3 regions of the Macrococcus psychrotolerans genome follow, and region 1 is predicted to be linked to each of the others. Evidence: riboswitches for the same ligand, from Rfam matches in the RefSeq annotation. Region 1 holds a riboswitch; each other region holds the start of a gene.
The links. A riboswitch is a leader RNA that binds a small molecule or an ion and turns the genes downstream of it on or off. The one in region 1 is predicted to bind S-adenosylmethionine.

Region 1 (4,295 bases):
TATCCTGAACGTACCATTTCATCATTGACTAAACGATTGTTGGCATATAGATATACAAGATGACGGCCATAACGGTCTGTCTTTTGATTGTTATCATACTGCATCGAAAGATTCGCATAACGTAAGTAGCTATCCAAATATTTCCCCGCTTCTACCGCATATGGCTGAACAGGTTTCTTTGGATCCTTCGATTCAGGTGTATCAATAAGCAACAAACGAAGTGTGATTGCTTTGTTACCTTGCTTAACGCGTACAGTATCACCATCAACTACTGATACAAACTTCACCGGAATTTTCTTTGAAATGGCGTGTGATTGAGTAGCTGGGTAAAAAGAAAACAATAATAATAAAATAGTAAAGATTTTAATACGCTTCATTTTTTCCTCCAGAATAATTTATTTTACTATTATTATAATCAACTTGTACGAAAAAGATAGACTATAATTTAATATTTTTTATTTTTTTGTTAAAATATAGAAAATAGTGTTAGGAGTCTTCATAATGGTGATTAAAGTCTTATTCTTATTCAACTTTATAATCATACCTATCGTTTGGGTCGCTGGCAGCTTGATATTTGCAGCGATAGGAAATAGAAGTTTATCAGAAGCATATGTCGATGGCCTCGGTGTATGTGCATTTTACTACTTCTTCTTAAGCGTGTTTGTATATATATTCTATATTAGAAAGAAGGTTCCGGAATGATTGAAGAGCAAAAGAAAAATAAAATTGAAATGGTACAAAATATATTCCTAGGGTTATTAGGACTTGGTTTAATAATTAAAATATTTATCCCTGTGTTTGAATATGTTATGGACATTGCAGCAGTTGGTTTAGTGACTACACTGCTTTATAAAGCAACGCTGGAAAAACATACAGGTAAAGCCTTTTTATATTCATTGCTGTTACTTTTAATATTTATATTAATATTTACACAACGTATGAATTAAAATAACCATCCCATAAATTATTTATGGGATGGTTATTTTTCACATATATCCACGCAATAATGCCAGACACGATATAGAGTACAATTATACTCTATGCGATTATAATTTTAATTGTCTTATTCGTTACTTACCATACCACTCTGCTTCCGATATCACTTCATTTATATCGAAGTCGTGTGCATATTCTCGTTCAAACTCACGCTTGATCCATTCAATGACTGATGTATCTTCAGAGATGATATCAATATAGAATGGACTGAGTCTAATGAAAGTCTGCTCGTTATACAAATAACTGATAAATGGATGGTTTTCTTTAACTTTCGTATATTTGATATAGTTTACCGCATCTGATTGACTCAGATGATTAATATTCGCCATCATCACTACTAGATCATAGTGATTCTGTTCTATCTTATATTCCTGATAATTTGAAATATTCAATACCGTCCATAATCTGAAATTACATTTATTGTAGGCACTTGATAAATATAATAAATTAACATCTCCACCAAAGATATGACCCACTAATCTTCGATATTTAAAATACGTTAAACGCGATTCGTAAAACCTCACGCGATGTTGATTCTTAAACTGCATGAATGGCGACAACTGTTTATTTAAAATATCATATCCAGCACTAATAATAGATGACATGGTGTCACTCCTTCCACTATAATCCATATTTTAATAATATATATAATTTTCAACTTTAGCAAAGTATGTTATAATAAATATACAAAAAAATAGCTCGTATCTTATTTAGAGTAGGTGGAGGGACTTGGCCCTATGAAACCTCAGCAGCAGGCTTATGCACTGTGCTAATTCCAACAAGATGTAATCTTGAAAGATAAGAAGTTCTTAACAAAGCTCTTCTTACTTTAAGATGAGCTTATTTTTATTGTAATCATTTTATAAGGAGTGTTTTGTATGAGAACAAGAGCAGATGTATTAGCAGAATTGTATGAGGTAAGAAAGAGAAAGCCGAATTCCTATGCTTCTAATATGCATAAGGTCGGCAAGATCAATGAGCTGGAACGTGAACTTAGAGAAATCGAAACAGAGCACCAGCTTCCTTCCGTCAGTAAAGAACGAGAGAAGAAAATAGAGTTTGTCGTAGAGGGCCTGAAGATTACGATAGAGCATATATAGAAAAAGGAAATCTCAGTGATTGATCATCACTGAGATTTCCTTCTATATTTAAACGCTTGCTATCATCTATTCAGGCTTAAGTATAACTTTGATATTGTTGTCTTTCTTCTTATCGAATACTTTATAAGCTTCATCAGCTTTTTCTAGTGGGAAAGTATGGGTGATGATCTCTGTAGGATCAAATACTTCGTCTTTAATCATCTGATAGAGTTTAGGCATTAAGTGAATTACAGGTGCTTGTCCACTTGTCACCCTAACGTTACGGTTAAAGATCAGATCAAGCGGGAAATTATCTGCAGGAGTACCGTAGATTCCCGTAAGCTGGATTGTACCAAATTTTCTTACAGATTCAGCAGCTGTAATGATCGGGCTAATTGTGCCACGTTGCTGAGAACGTCTTGATAACTTCGGTTCTGGACTTGATTGTTGCCCGTCCATACCTACACAGTCAATGACAACATCTGCGCCACCTTGTGTCTTTTCTTTAAGCAACTTTCCAATTTCTTTCTCTTCATCAAAGTTATACACTTCAGCACCGTTATACTTTTTCGCATGATCAAGACGGTGTTGTACATTATCGATTGCAATAACTCTTTCAGCACCTTTTAATTTTGCGAACTTCTGTGCCATTAATCCAATAGGACCACAACCTAACACAATTACAGTGTCTCCTGGTTTAACGCCTGCATGTTCTACACTCCAGTATGCAGTAGGTGCAACGTCTGATAAGAATAATACCTGCTCATCCTTTAAGTTATTATCTGGCACCTTAAATGAAGAGAAGTCAGCATGTGGTACTCTTAAATACTCTGCCTGTCCACCCCAATGATTGCCATGAAGGTTACCGAAACCAAATAATCCGCCGTTATCTAACTTCCAGTTAGCAGGCGTCTCATTAGAATTATCACATTGAGATTCCATGTCATGCTGACAGTAGAAACATTCACCACAGCCAATATTAAAAGGAATAACGACACGATCACCCTTCTTCAGGTTCTTTACATCCTTACCTACTTCTTCGACAATCCCCATAGGTTCATGTCCGATAACAAAACCAGGTTCCATGAATAAGTCACCTTGGTGATATAAATGTAAATCTGATCCACAAATACCTGAAGCTGTTATCTTAATAATCGCATCAGTGGATTCGATAATCTTAGCATCTTCGACTTCTTTCGTTACCATCTTCTTGTGTCCTTGATAAGTTACTGCTTTCATATATAGAAACCCCCATCTAGTACAAATTTTGAATCTGTTACTATATACCTCTTTTACATATTTCAAAACATGTATTTTATGAAAGTGTATGCCTAAGCAAGCATACAATAGAAGAGAGACGGTGGCGGAGTAAGTAAGAAAATTTAAAAGTAAGGATTACTGTTACTATCATAATATCTTTATTTCTTTAAATTCCTAGCATCATTAAAATCCGCTCCACCAAAGGCCGCTTTTTCATAAGTTTCGTCTTCTCTCCCCTTTAGACCCGGTGCATCAAAATCAGTATTACCCGTGCGGCCAGCAGGATTATGTTCACCATGGTGCTTTGGTGGCCAGTTATTATTTCTCTCGGTCATAATATTTTCTCCTTTGCATTTAAAATTTAAATTTCATATATTGTATTGAAAGTAAAAATTAAAACACAAATTGTAACTATCCTATATTTATTACATTAAAATAAATTTCATATTATACGATAATTTTCAATCTACAACAATGATTTATCAGCCATTTGTACAGTCCACCTAAATAGATAGTCCCATAAAAATATTCCCGCTTTCGATATCACATATATAATTTTTTATCGAAAAACAATAAATTTATTGTTTTTCGATAAATATAATGTTATATTTTTATTGATAAACGATAAAGGAGAGATTTTAATGAATAAAAGTATCACATCTTTAAAGTTCACAAAGTACTTTGTAATTTTAGCATTTATTGTCACACTACTTACTTCTATAGTGACGATTTCAGAATTCTTCTCAAATTCAATTAGTAATGATCTATGGCATTTTTCAAATCGAGGTTTATATTACTTTGGAATCTATATTATTCAATGCATAATTTTATTAATGATTTTAATATTCACTTTTCAACTTATGCAAAAAGTGGATATTGCAGATTATTTTAATACAATCAATCATGATAAATTAATGCTCATTGCGATATTAACGATTGGCTATGGAGGTCTTAACTTAG
Region 2 (4,295 bases), 880 kb from region 1:
CGATGATACTAGGGAAGATGAACATTCCGATAACATTACCGTGGAAGAACATGTTCGCACCCCATAATGCAAGACCCCCTGCAATGGCACCACCAATATTATGTGAAGCATTCCAGAAACCGAGATAACGCCCACGCTTTGTTCTTGGGGCCCATCTGGAAATTGTAGAATAACTTGCCGGACCACCGACAGATTGGAACATACCGTTTAATCCCCATAACACAATCAAGAAACCGATCGCTGAACCGAAGTAACTCAGCGTGAATCCCATAATCAGTACAATGATAGACGACATAATCAGTAAGAACGAAATAATACGTTTCGTATTTCTACCATCGATCATGTAACCGATTAATGATTTACCAAGGCCATAAGTGATACTGAATGCAAGACCGATGTAACCGAGCTGTAAAGTTGTGATACCAAGTTCTTCTTTTAACATCGGTTGTGCAGCTTTGAAGTTGTTTCGGATTAAATACATTGACATGTAAGCAAAGAATACAACGAAGAAAGCCTTTAAAAATTGTTTACGCCATTCCTTTCTCTGAACAGGAATAGGGATCCCTTTATTAGGAATCTTCTGGATATCAAAAAAGTTCATAAATACGCGCCTCCTTTTATTTGTCTTCAGTGTAATCAATTATGAAAACGTTTAATATACGATAAAATATTATTTTGTCTGAAGGAGTGAACGAAATGAGCCTTCGATGACATAAAATCCTGTAAATATAAAGGATGCCCTCCCTATAATGAAGTTAAATTTATAGGAGAGGTTGAGAGAAATGACATTAATGATACAACCAGTATTCAAAGAACGCATCTGGGGTGGCAGGCATTTGAAGGAATTTGGATATGAGATTCCGAATGATAAAACAGGGGAGTGCTGGGGTATTTCAGCACATGAGAATGGTCCGAATATGATTGTGAACGGAGAACATGAAGGCAAGACATTAAAAGAGTTGTGGGAAGAAAACACAGGACTATTTGGCGTTCAAACGACAGATAAGTTCCCACTCCTTACAAAGATTCTTGATGCGAATGACGAATTATCAGTGCAGGTCCATCCAGATGATGCATATGCACAAGTACATGAGAACGGAGAACTCGGTAAGACAGAATGCTGGTATATCATCGACTGCGATGAAGACGCTGAAATCATCTACGGGCATAATGCGAAAGACAAAGCCGAGCTGGAGAATATGATACATGAGGGCAAATGGAATCAACTTTTTAATTCCATTAAAGTCAAACCAGGGGACTTCTTCTATGTGCCTAGTGGAACAGTTCATGCAATCGGTAAAGGCATCCGTATATTAGAGACACAGCAGAATTCGGATACAACATACCGCATCTATGATTATGACCGTACGGATAAGGACGGTCATAAACGCGAGCTGCATATTGAGCAAAGTATTGATGTAATTTCTTTTAATGAAGATAATTCAGGCACAGAAGCGGAAGTTACTGAAGTACAGGGAAATGTCATTAGAACATATATCTCTAACAGTTTCTTTACAGTGAAACAGCTACTGATAGAAGACCATTATGAATATACGAAACAACAAGACTACACATTGATGAGCGTGCTATCAGGTGAAGGAACGCTAACTGCTGACGGACAAGTCTATACAATCAGAAAAGGCGATCATTTTATTCTGACGACTGAAGATAAGGAAATTAAGCTCCAAGGTAAACTCGATATTATTGAGAGCTATGTATAGTATTTAGGCGTATAAATAATGCGTTGACCTTTTGAAAACACTAATGTATGATTAATATCAACTAAATAACTTATACAGAGAGATGGAGGGAATTGGCCCTGTGAAATCTCAGCAACCGGCGTTTGCACGGTGCTAAATCCAACAGGTGATTCCTGAAATATGAGTGTAGACTTTATACCCTTCTTTTTCAGAAGGGTATTTTTTTTATGGAGGGATAGATATGTCAAATGGTTTCAGAAGAGGAATGGAAGCACGTCATGTGATGATGCTGAGTTTCGGAGGTGTCATCGGCACAGGGTTATTCTTAAGTACAGGGTACACATTACAGCAGGCAGGGCCTATCGGAACAGTGGTGAGCTATGTTATTGGTGCACTGCTTGTTTATATCGTGATGAAATGCATGGGTGCTCTAGCAGTAGCACACCCCGATGTTGGAGGATTTCATACGTATGCGAATATTTATATTCATCAGTCGATAGGGCATGTCGTTGCCTGGAGCTACTGGCTATGCTGGACGATTGCGCTGGGATCCGAAATAACTGCGGGTGGTATCTTATTTCAGAAATGGTTTCCGGATTTTCCGGTATGGTTGTTCAGTCTGGTATTCATCCTCGTGATTGTCGGGATAAACTTTACGACAAGTAAGATGTATGGTGAAACAGAGTTCTGGCTATCACTGATTAAAGTAATTGCCATCATTGCGTTTATTATTATTGGCTTATTAATATTATTCAATGTCGTACCGTCTGACTTAAAGCCGGTCACTTCAAGTGAGAAGCTATTTGATGTACCGAATGGATTATTCGGCATCTTTATTACGATGCTTGCGGTAAACTATGCGTTCAGTGGGACGGAGCTCATTGCGATAGCAGCGGGAGAGACGAAGCATCCTGAGAACGTAATACCGAAAACCATTCGCTCGACAGTATGGAGACTCGGGTTACTATTTATCGGGACCATCGTGATCATGGTCTTACTCTTACCAACGGATCAAGCGAGCTTACTCGAAAGTCCATTTGTTTCGATATTGGATAGCGTCGGAATTCCTTATGCCGGAGATATTATGAACTTCGTTATATTGACGGCATTGCTGTCAGCAGCAAATTCAGGACTTTATGCATCCAGCAGAATGTTATGGAGCCTATCAGAGCAAGATAATGTATTACCAATCGCAAGAAAGCTGAATAAGAACGGTATGCCGGTTAACGCGACAATCATTAGTTTAGCTGGAGCATTACTCAGCCTGTTATCAAGTGTGATTGCACCGACGACTGTCTATTTAGTACTGGTCTCTGTTGCAGGATTTGCCGTAGTCGTTGTATGGATGAGCATCTGTGTGGCGAGGTTCAATCAATTAAGAAGAGAAGGTGTTACACAACGTACAGCATATATCCTACCGGTAGCAGGATTTGCATTATGTCTTATTTCTACAATCGGCGTACTCTTTGACCCGAACCAAAGACTTGCGACACTGATTGGATTACCATTCTGTATTATCGTCGGACTAATTCATTATTTCCTGAAGAAGAAAGGGGCACATATTCATGCAGCTACGAGATAAGTTACAGCAAGACATCGTAATATTAGACGGAGGCTTTGGAACGACTGTAGAACAATTCGGATACGATGTGAAACACGAACTATGGTCATCGAACTTAATCCAGTCCCATCCGGAAGCGGTGTATAAGGTCCATAAAGCATTCGTAGATAGCGGTGCAGAGATTATACTGACCAATACGTATCAGGCATCTGTACAATCATTCTTAAATATTGGCATTGATAGAGAAACAGCACGCACATATTTAGCGAAAGCGGTGGAACTCGCAACGCGCGCAGCAGGCAATCGAGCAATCGTTGCAGGATCACTTGGGCCGTATGGTGCGATGCTCGGTAATGGCTCAGAGTATACAGGGGACTATGAAGAAACTGAAGCTGATTATATTCAGTATCATAAAGAACGACTAGATATACTAATCGAAACAGGTATAAGTGTCTTTGCGTTTGAGACCATCCCTAACATAGAAGAAATTAAAGCAGTGAGAACACTGCTGCTTGATTATCCACATATTGAGACATGGATTTCAGTGACACTGAAAGATCATGATCATCTGTCAGATGGCACACCACTTGAAGCAGTGATTGAAGTAGTGAATGAGATTGAAAATGTATTAGCATTCGGTGTGAACTGTACGAGCGTGAACGTCATCGATGCAGCAGTGGATAAGTTGATCACACTAAGTGACAAGTCGTTAATACTCTACCCTAATAGTGGACGTCAATATGATGCAGTTCACAAAGTATGGATTGATCGGGAGGATGCATCGCTTGTTGAAGCGGCACCACGCTGGAAAGAAAAAGGAGTGAAGATTATCGGCGGATGCTGTCAGGTAGGGCCGGGGGAGATAAAGGAACTCGGGACTGCTTTAAAATAGAAGTTAATATACAAATAATTAAATATAATAAAGAAATAATAATAGTGTATCTTGATAACCTTATTTTGTATATAATAATACAAAATATACAAAATAAGGAGAATATCATGAAACGTTTGAGAAATTTATTTATTGCACTGAT
Region 3 (4,295 bases), 730 kb from region 1:
TGATGATGGATCAGGCAAAACCGATTGAAGACTCTGTAAAAACGATGGCAGAAAAAGCAATTATTGGAGCATTGTTTGCAGTGATCATGATACTCGTGTTCCTAAGAAATATCCGTTCAACGATGATTGCGGTCGTATCCATTCCGATGTCTATATTAATGGCAATGTTAATCCTTAAACAGATGGATATTTCACTTAATATTATGACACTTGGAGCGATGACAGTTGCAATTGGCCGTGTTATTGATGACTCTATCGTCGTTATCGAGAATATATTCCGACGTATGTCTGACCCTAAAGAGAAATTGAGTGGTTCTGAGTTAATTAGCAGCGCGACTAAAGAGATGTTTATACCGATTATGAGTTCGACGATGGTCACAATTGCAGTATTCTTACCACTTGGACTGGTGTCGGGTTCTATCGGTGAAATCTTTAGACCTTTTGCTTATACAGTCGTATTTGCATTGTTGGCCTCATTATTAATTGCAATTACGATTGTACCGATGCTTGGACATACATTCTTTAAGAATGGTATTAAAGGGCATCATGATGATGAAGCAAAGGTAGGGCGTATTGCAAGTTTCTATCATAAAGTATTAGAATGGTCTTTAAAACATAAGCTTATCGTCTCACTATTAAGTATCGGTCTCCTCCTTGGTAGCTTGTTCTTAACGCCATTTCTAGGGACGTCATTCATTTCAACAGGGGAAGATAAGTTTCTTGCATTAACTTACAAGCCTAAACCTGGTGAAACTGAAGAAGAGGTTGTAAAAAAAGGTGAGCAAGTTCAGAAAACTTTAGCTGAGAATAACGATGTAGTAAATATTCAGTACTCAGTTGGAGGAGAAAATCCATTTAACCCGGTTGCTACTAACGATATGGCAATGATGGTTGAATATAAGAAGGATACACCAAAGTGGGAAAGTGAAGCGGAACGTGTATTGAACAAAATCGCTTCTTTCAAACATGAAGGAACTTGGAAGAACCAGGATTTTGCAACGGGTGGTTCGACCAATACAGTAACGGTTACTGTTAACGGTCCATCGATGAATGAAATAAGACCGGTTACAGAGCAGCTTGAGAAAGAAATGAAAGACGTTAATACTGTTACGAATGTAAGTTCATCATTAACGGATAGTTATGATGCATATACATTAAAGGTAGATCATAACAAGTTATCTGAACGCGGACTAACTGCAGGTCAGATTGCAATGGCATTAAATCAACGTAGTGATAATAAAGTTGTCACTAAAATAGGTGATAATGGCAAGTCGACAGATGTTGTTCTGACAAAAGAAAAAGAATCAAAATGGACAAAAGATAAATTAGAGAATACAAAGATTACTTCACCACTCGGTAAAGAGATTAAGTTGAGCGATGTCGTAACGATTGAAGAAGGAAAGACGTCAGATACAATTAAACGTGAAGACGGTAATATATCGGCTACAGTAGAAGGTAAGATTAAAGGAAAAGATGTTAGCCAGGCTACACAAGATGTTGCAAAGAAAGTAAACGCATTAAAACACCCTTCAAATGTTGATGTACATATTGGAGGAACGAGTGAAGATATCGGCGAGAGCTTCTCTCAACTCGGACTTGCGATGCTTGCCGCTATCGGAATCGTTTACCTGATACTTGTACTGACATTTAAAGGAGGACTTGCGCCACTTGCCATATTATTCTCGTTACCGTTTACGATTATCGGGGTAATATTAGGACTTCTCGCGTTTGGGGAGACGCTTTCTGTACCATCGATGATTGGTATGCTCATGCTCATTGGTATCGTTGTTACGAATGCGATTGTGCTGATTGATCGCGTTATCAATAAAGAAGCAGAAGGATTATCAACACGTGATGCATTGCTTGAAGCAGCGATGACTCGTGTGCGTCCAATCTTGATGACTGCACTTGCTACAGTAGGCGCATTGTTACCATTACTGTTTGGAGGAGACGGCTCTGTGCTTATTTCTAAGGCACTTGCTGTAACAGTAATCGGTGGATTGACTTCTTCAACATTATTAACATTAATCGTTGTCCCTGTAGTGTATGAAATATTAATGAACTTGAAGCAGAGATTTACGAAAGATGAAAAAAAGATTAATCCATTTATACCAACGCATGATGCGTCAACACGTGTGCATATTAAAGATAATAGATAAAATATTCTGAATACAGTTGACGTATTGTTTGAACTATACTATAGTGATATCACCAATTAAATATTTCTTATCCAGAGAAGTGGAGGGAACTGGCCCTATGATACTTCAGCAACAGGCTTTAAGTACTGTGCTAAATCCAGCAAGCATATGCTTGGTAGATAAGTGCCACATCGGCGTCATTGCTACTGAAGCAATGACGCTTTTCTATTTTAAAAGGAGCGAATGTCTGTGAGTTCTAAATTATTAAGTTCAATACCTGAAAGTTATTTTGGTAAGACGATGGGTAGGAAGCTTGAAGTCGGGGATAAACCATTGATTAATACAGCAGTTGGTATCCCTGACCAACAAGTGGATCGTACGGTGCTGAAAGCTTTACAAGATGCCATTGTCAATCCTGATAACCATAGATACGGCGTATTCCGTGGCAAGGAGGCATTGAAGAAAGAGATTCAGAAGTTTTATAAAGATGTCTATGATGTTTCATTGGAGGATGATGAAATTTGTATTCTTTATGGTACGAAAAATGGTCTTGTTCATATCCCTACATGTGTCATTGAACCTGGTGAAGGTGTATTACTCCCTAATCCTGGATATACGGATTATCTTGCTGGTGTAAAGCTTGCTCGAGGATTACATTATGAATTGCCATTACACCCTGAAAATCATTACCTACCTGACTTTGATAATATAGATAAAGCGCAACTTAATAATACAAAGCTGATTTATCTTAACTATCCATCTAATCCAACTGGGGCAGTAGCGACTCAAGCATTCTTTGATGATACAATTATGCGTTTTAAAGATACTGAAACAAAGATCGTCCATGACTTTGCCTATGCTGCTTTTGGATTTAATGGTAAGAATCCAAGCATTCTTGCTTCACCTCATGCGAAAGAAGTTGCTGTAGAAATATATTCGTTATCTAAAGGCTTTAATATGTCCGGTGTACGTGTCGGATTTGCTGTAGGGAATAAAGAGATTGTGAGTGCTCTGAACTATTTTCAGGATCATACTCAAGTTGGTATGTGGGGCGTTGTACAAGACGCAGCGAAAGCAGCGCTCGAACTAGGAGAACCTTATCTAGAAAGTCAAAACAATATATTTAAAGCACGACGCGATAAAGTGACAGCGTATTTAAAACAACTTCAAATTCCATTTGAGCCGATGGACGGTGGTATATTTTTATGGGTACGAGTGCCAGACGGTTTTGAGGGGGAAGCGTATACAGATTATTTATTAAAGCAAGAATCAATATTAGTAACTCCAGGAATCCCGTTTGGATCACGCGGTAAGAATTACATTAGAATCTCACTTGCGATTGATGATCTGTTGATAGATGAACTGCTTGAGCGCTTAAAAAATACAAAAGAATTATATATAAAATAAGAACTTACAAAGCATTACTTTGTAAGTTCTTATTTTATAGGTATATCGCACAAAGTACGATAATCATTAGCGCCATAACGATAGAGAAGAGATTAAGAATTAGCTTTGCTTTCTGGTCATTAAACTTAAATTTATAGTTAGAAATCTCTATATTTAAAAATAAACAAAGTGCAAGTAATGTAATCCAGAACTTTATCGTTCCAAGATGCATCAGTGCAACGAAGATGAAGACAACGAACACAGCACCAAGTATGATTCTTAAAAAATCCAGCAGACGCATGTTAATCATATAGATGCTTGTATAACTTACGATCAGATACATCATCATAAGTAAAATAATTAATATAATCATACGACTCTTCCTTTCTTATAATAAATAAATAGTAGGATTAAACCAAGTACGGAAGTGAGTGCACCGAAATAAAATGGCATTTCTAAATTTCTGGAAAGCAGTGCAGTAAATAACAAAGGACCGAGAATACGACCTAAACTATCCATACTGTAACTGATAGAAGTAAGTTTTCCCATTTTATTATTCGAAGTTTCTTTCGTCAATTGACTCGTCAGTAATGTTCTTACAAGGGCATTACCAGACATAAGGAGCACAAGACAGAGTCCGGCATAAAATAAATTCATGGAAAAAGGCAGCATAATAAATGCAACAATTGTAATCAATTGTCCTGTTATGATCACTGGTTTTTCTTGACCGTGCTTCACTTTACGTAAGTACCCACCTTGTAATCCAGCATT

Region 2: linked by a shared signal. The riboswitch ahead of QA539_RS01920 (amino acid permease) and the one ahead of QA539_RS07735 (hypothetical protein) in region 1 are both predicted to bind S-adenosylmethionine.
Region 3: linked by a shared signal. The riboswitch ahead of QA539_RS01030 (aminotransferase class I/II-fold pyridoxal phosphate-dependent enzyme) and the one ahead of QA539_RS07735 (hypothetical protein) in region 1 are both predicted to bind S-adenosylmethionine.

The regions. Positions count from the first base shown of each region.
Region 1 covers NZ_CP124591.1:1,514,702-1,518,996, forward strand. The annotation lists gene QA539_RS07715 (thermonuclease family protein) at 1-377, opposite strand, end outside; gene QA539_RS07720 (hypothetical protein) at 502-702, shown strand; gene QA539_RS07725 (hypothetical protein) at 699-947, shown strand; gene QA539_RS07730 (hypothetical protein) at 1,071-1,601, opposite strand; SAM riboswitch class I at 1,700-1,801, shown strand; gene QA539_RS07735 (hypothetical protein) at 1,875-2,096, shown strand; gene QA539_RS07740 (zinc-dependent alcohol dehydrogenase) at 2,163-3,314, opposite strand; gene QA539_RS07745 (hypothetical protein) at 3,494-3,670, opposite strand; gene QA539_RS07750 (hypothetical protein) at 3,977-4,295, shown strand, end outside.
Region 2 covers NZ_CP124591.1:359,716-364,010, forward strand. The annotation lists gene uhpT (hexose-6-phosphate:phosphate antiporter) at 1-601, opposite strand, end outside; gene manA (mannose-6-phosphate isomerase, class I) at 783-1,721, shown strand; SAM riboswitch class I at 1,789-1,887, shown strand; gene QA539_RS01920 (amino acid permease) at 1,942-3,282, shown strand; gene mmuM (homocysteine S-methyltransferase) at 3,266-4,153, shown strand; gene isaB (immunodominant staphylococcal antigen IsaB family protein) at 4,261-4,295, shown strand, end outside.
Region 3 covers NZ_CP124591.1:206,483-210,777, forward strand. The annotation lists gene QA539_RS01025 (efflux RND transporter permease subunit) at 1-2,159, shown strand, start outside; SAM riboswitch class I at 2,224-2,324, shown strand; gene QA539_RS01030 (aminotransferase class I/II-fold pyridoxal phosphate-dependent enzyme) at 2,382-3,545, shown strand; gene QA539_RS01035 (hypothetical protein) at 3,580-3,897, opposite strand; gene QA539_RS01040 (MFS transporter) at 3,894-4,295, opposite strand, start outside.